2 regions of the Psychrobacillus sp. FSL H8-0484 genome follow, and region 1 is predicted to be linked to the other one. Evidence: a T-box and tRNA genes for the amino acid it is inferred to sense, from the RefSeq annotation. Region 1 holds a T-box; the other holds one or more tRNA genes.
What was found. A T-box is a leader RNA that pairs with one kind of tRNA and senses whether it is charged. The one in region 1 lies ahead of ileS (isoleucine--tRNA ligase), so its partner is inferred to be a tRNA-Ile.

Region 1 (2,348 bases):
AATTACTGGTTTTTTTGTACGCCAGTCATGTGGATACGAGTGTGTAAAGAAAGTAAGTTTTTCAAGGGCTCCCGCTTCTTCTAAAGCTTCTGTAATAGCTTTATTGGCAGTATCATAAAATAAACCTTCAAATCCTGGTGCTTCTGCTGTCAATACACCACGATCATCCACTGGACATAAAACATCTAATCCATAAGCTTTACCTACGTAGAAATCGTCTTCCCCGTGCCCTGGAGCAGTATGAACACATCCTGTACCAGACTCCGTAGTTACGTGTTCTCCAAGAATTACTAGTGAATCACGATCGTAAAGTGGATGTTTGGCAACAAGTCGGTCCATCTCTTTACCATCTAGCGTACGTTCAATTGCGTATTCTTCCCAACCAAGTTCAGTTGAAACAGATTCCACTAATTCTTTTGCTACAACATACTTAGAACCTTTTGCACTTACAACTGCATATTCCACTGTAGGATGTAGCGCTATTCCTAAGTTCGCTGGAATTGTCCAAGGAGTTGTAGTCCAGATGATGAATTTCGTTCCCTCTTCTAGCACACCTTTTCCTTCTGTCACTGCGAAACTTACATAAATAGAAGGTGATTTTTTGTCTTGGTATTCAATTTCTGCTTCTGCTAATGCAGACTCACTTGATGGAGACCAGTAAACTGGCTTTAGCCCTTTATAAATATAGCCTTTTTTCGCCATTGCACCGAATACTTCGATTTGTCTTGATTCAAATTCTGGAGTAAGTGTTACATATGGATTTTCCCAATCACCGCGAACTCCTAAACGTTTAAATTGAGAGCGTTGGTTATTAATTTGTTCATAAGCATATTCTTCACATAGCTGTCTGAATTCTGCTAATGTCATTTCTTTACGTTTTACACCCTTGTTTGTTAGTGCTTGTTCAATTGGTAAACCATGTGTATCCCAACCTGGAACATACGGTGCATGAAACCCTGTCATGGATTTATGACGAACAATCATGTCCTTTAATACTTTGTTTAAAGCATGACCAATATGAATATCACCATTTGCGTATGGAGGACCATCATGTAATACGAAGAAAGGACGATCTGCTGTTCTTTCTTGTACTTTTTTATAAATATCTTGCTCCGCCCATTTTGCTTGAATATCTAATTCTTTTACTGGTAAATTCCCTCGCATTGGGAAATCCGTTTTTGGCATTAATAATGTGTCTTTGTACTCCATCTTTCTTCCTCCTTATTTGAATCAAATTCGCCCTGGCGTATTTGCTACCTGCGCAAAGCTTGTCGCAGAAAACAGTGCGTCCAGATTTTGAATTGTGCTCTTGTCTGCATAATGCAGGTCAGTTAGTCGTTGTCGCATGGATGCGACGAAATTGGGATAACATCTTTTAACTCTTCTCAAAATTTGTGACATACGACGGAGGCATTTATTTTACTCAATAGGTGTTTTGGCCCTACTGAATAAAATAAAAAAACCCCTCATCCCAAAAAGGGACGAGAAGTTAATGCTCGCGGTACCACCCTACTTGCGATTTTAATAAAAATCGCCGCTTAGTATGCCATAACGGGGCATATTCCGAAGACACTTACTATTAAATAAGGATAAAGTTCAGTGTCTTTGCTCCAAAGTGATATTCTAAAAAAGATTTATTGCTTGAGCTCTCACCATCCTCAAGTCGCTTAATCGAAATCTAATATAGACGTCTTTATCTTCGCATGTTTATTTGATATGCAATTATTATAGGAAAACTAAGCCAAACAGTCAAGAAATGTATTAATCCTCTGTTGCAGATATACGTTCTATTGCTGCTGTATCTGCATCATACTCCATTAAATGATTCCAATCGTCTGTATTGATCAAGTCTAATTGTGCTTCTATGAGCATTTTAAAGCGATTACGGAATACTTTCGATTGCTTCTTCAAATCCTCAATCTCAAGTGCAATTCTTCTCGCCTTTGTAAGTGCTTCGTTAACAATTCGATCCGCATTTTTTTCTGCTTCTTTTACAATTAGTTTTGCTTCTTTTTGAGAATTGCGTCTAACTTCTTCTGCAGCTTCCTGGGCAACAACGATAGACTTATGTAAAGTCTCTTCAATTGATGTAAAATGTCCTACCTTTTCGCTTGAAGATTTCAGTCTAGTTTCCAGATCCTTTTTCTCTTTAATAAGGATTTCAAGGTCCTTCATAATTTGATCGAGGAATTCATTTACTTCATCTTCACTGTATCCTCTAAATCCTCTACTGAATTCCTTGTTATGTATATCAAGGGGTGTTAATGGCATCAATTTCATCTCCTTTAATGTACTATCATTCTTTTCCTCTATTATACATTTACCATAGAGTGAATACATCTAAAATT
Region 2 (2,348 bases), 1.8 Mb from region 1:
GAACACGGAAGTTAAGCTCTTCAGCGCCGATGGTAGTTGGGGGTTTCCCCCTGCAAGAGTAGGACGTCGCTGGGCTTGCGATAAGTACATAATAGTAACTTGTTATGAATTATATTACCCAGGAGGATTAGCTCAGCTGGGAGAGCATCTGCCTTACAAGCAGAGGGTCGGCGGTTCGAGCCCGTCATCCTCCACCATATATTTACTCCTGCCGGAGTAGCTCAACTGGTAGAGCAACTGACTTGTAATCAGTAGGTTGAGGGTTCAAGTCCTTTCTCCGGCACCATTTCTTTCGAGCCATTAGCTCAGTTGGTAGAGCATCTGACTTTTAATCAGAGGGTCGTAGGTTCGAATCCTACATGGCTCATCACTTTTAAGTGAATTATGTATGCGGGTGTGGCGGAACTGGCAGACGCACTAGACTTAGGATCTAGCGCCGCAAGGCGTGGGGGTTCGACTCCCTTCACCCGCACCATTTAATTTAATAACCGAGCGGAAGTAGTTCAGTGGTAGAACACCACCTTGCCAAGGTGGGGGTCGCGAGTTCGAACCTCGTCTTCCGCTCCAAAGATTCATTTAAGTGCCGGGGTGGCGGAACTGGCAGACGCACAGGACTTAAAATCCTGCGGTAGGTGACTACCGTACCGGTTCGATTCCGGTCCTCGGCACCATTTTTTAAAAAAAGAATTTAAGCGCCCGTAGCTCAATTGGATAGAGCGTCTGACTACGGATCAGAAGGTTGTGGGTTCGACTCCTGCCGGGCGCGCCATATATATCGGGAAGTAGCTCAGCTTGGTAGAGCACTTGGTTTGGGACCAAGGGGTCGCAGGTTCGAATCCTGTCTTCCCGACCAGTTATTATTACATTTGGGGCCTTAGCTCAGCTGGGAGAGCGCCTGCCTTGCACGCAGGAGGTCAGCGGTTCGATCCCGCTAGGCTCCACCAAATAATATTAAATTATAAAAAATATCATGGCGGCGTAGCTCAGCTGGCTAGAGCATTCGGTTCATACCCGAAAGGTCGTGGGTTCGACTCCCTCTGCCGCCATCTTAAGGACCTTTAGCTCAGTTGGTTAGAGCAGACGGCTCATAACCGTCCGGTCGCAGGTTCGAGTCCTGCAAGGTCCACCAACACAATAATACGGAGGAATACCCAAGTCTGGCTGAAGGGATCGGTCTTGAAAACCGACAGGCGGGTCATACCGCGCGGGGGTTCGAATCCCTCTTCCTCCTCCATTTTAACTTGTTGTTAGTGGAATTAAGAAAAAGATTGTCTTAATAAAAGCTTTGACGTATATTATTGTCGCGGGGTGGAGCAGTTCGGTAGCTCGTCGGGCTCATAACCCGAAGGTCACAGGTTCAAATCCTGTCCCCGCAACCAAATGGTCCCGTGGTGTAGCGGTTAACATGCCTGCCTGTCACGCAGGAGATCGCCGGTTCGATCCCGGTCGGGACCGCCATTTTTTTTGAAAATACATATGTGGCTCAGTAGCTCAGTCGGTAGAGCAAAGGACTGAAAATCCTTGTGTCGGCGGTTCGATTCCGTCCTGAGCCACCATAATAATGCGGGTGTAGTTTAGTGGTAAAACCTCAGCCTTCCAAGCTGATGATGAGAGTTCGATTCTCTTCACCCGCTCCAAATAATGGGCCTATAGCTCAGCTGGTTAGAGCGCACGCCTGATAAGCGTGAGGTCGATGGTTCGAGTCCATTTAGGCCCACCATTATTCCGAAGTAGCTCAGTGGTAGAGCAATCGACTGTTAATCGATTGGTCGTAGGTTCGAGTCCTACCTTCGGAGCCATATGGGGAAGTACTCAAGTGGCTGAAGAGGCGCCCCTGCTAAGGGTGTAGGTCGGGTAACCGGCGCGAGGGTTCAAATCCCTCCTTCTCCGCCATATGTTGGCCCCTTGGTCAAGCGGTTAAGACACCGCCCTTTCACGGCGGTAACACGGGTTCGAATCCCGTAGGGGTCATATTTTTAAGTGGAAAGTAATCACTTGCTTGATTACTTTTTTACTTCCAAGTAGCTAGTATGGCTAAAGGATTTTATTTATAGATTTAGGTCATACAGCTATTATACACACAATAATACGGAGGAATACCCAAGTCTGGCTGAAGGGATCGGTCTTGAAAACCGACAGGCGGGTCATACCGCGCGGGGGTTCGAATCCCTCTTCCTCCTCCATTTACAACTTATTGTTTGTTGATGAAACACTTAAAAAATAGTTTAGTATATTCTTTTTGAAATGACACTTTTAATATTATTGTCGCGGGGTGGAGCAAATCGTCAAACGAAGATGACGATTAACACCGATGCAGGCAAAGCCGAAGCAGGTGTCCAACTTTCTTC

Region 2: it has a tRNA-Ile gene. The T-box ahead of ileS (isoleucine--tRNA ligase) is inferred to sense a tRNA for this amino acid. The anticodon was not compared.

What each region holds. Positions count from the first base shown of each region.
Region 1 is NZ_JBBOSZ010000001.1:1,197,696-1,200,043, reverse strand. It holds gene ileS (isoleucine--tRNA ligase) at 1-1,209, opposite strand, end outside; T-box leader at 1,475-1,709, opposite strand; gene MHH81_RS05475 (DivIVA domain-containing protein) at 1,762-2,271, opposite strand.
Region 2 is NZ_JBBOSZ010000001.1:3,027,805-3,030,152, reverse strand. It holds rRNA gene rrf (5S ribosomal RNA) at 1-75, shown strand, start outside; tRNA gene MHH81_RS14810 (tRNA-Val) at 122-197, shown strand; tRNA gene MHH81_RS14805 (tRNA-Thr) at 211-286, shown strand; tRNA gene MHH81_RS14800 (tRNA-Lys) at 295-367, shown strand; tRNA gene MHH81_RS14795 (tRNA-Leu) at 391-475, shown strand; tRNA gene MHH81_RS14790 (tRNA-Gly) at 493-567, shown strand; tRNA gene MHH81_RS14785 (tRNA-Leu) at 583-671, shown strand; tRNA gene MHH81_RS14780 (tRNA-Arg) at 693-769, shown strand; tRNA gene MHH81_RS14775 (tRNA-Pro) at 777-853, shown strand; tRNA gene MHH81_RS14770 (tRNA-Ala) at 869-944, shown strand; tRNA gene MHH81_RS14765 (tRNA-Met) at 973-1,046, shown strand; tRNA gene MHH81_RS14760 (tRNA-Ile) at 1,053-1,129, shown strand; tRNA gene MHH81_RS14755 (tRNA-Ser) at 1,142-1,234, shown strand; tRNA gene MHH81_RS14750 (tRNA-Met) at 1,303-1,379, shown strand; tRNA gene MHH81_RS14745 (tRNA-Asp) at 1,383-1,458, shown strand; tRNA gene MHH81_RS14740 (tRNA-Phe) at 1,481-1,556, shown strand; tRNA gene MHH81_RS14735 (tRNA-Gly) at 1,564-1,637, shown strand; tRNA gene MHH81_RS14730 (tRNA-Ile) at 1,644-1,720, shown strand; tRNA gene MHH81_RS14725 (tRNA-Asn) at 1,725-1,799, shown strand; tRNA gene MHH81_RS14720 (tRNA-Ser) at 1,803-1,893, shown strand; tRNA gene MHH81_RS14715 (tRNA-Glu) at 1,900-1,971, shown strand; tRNA gene MHH81_RS14710 (tRNA-Ser) at 2,091-2,183, shown strand.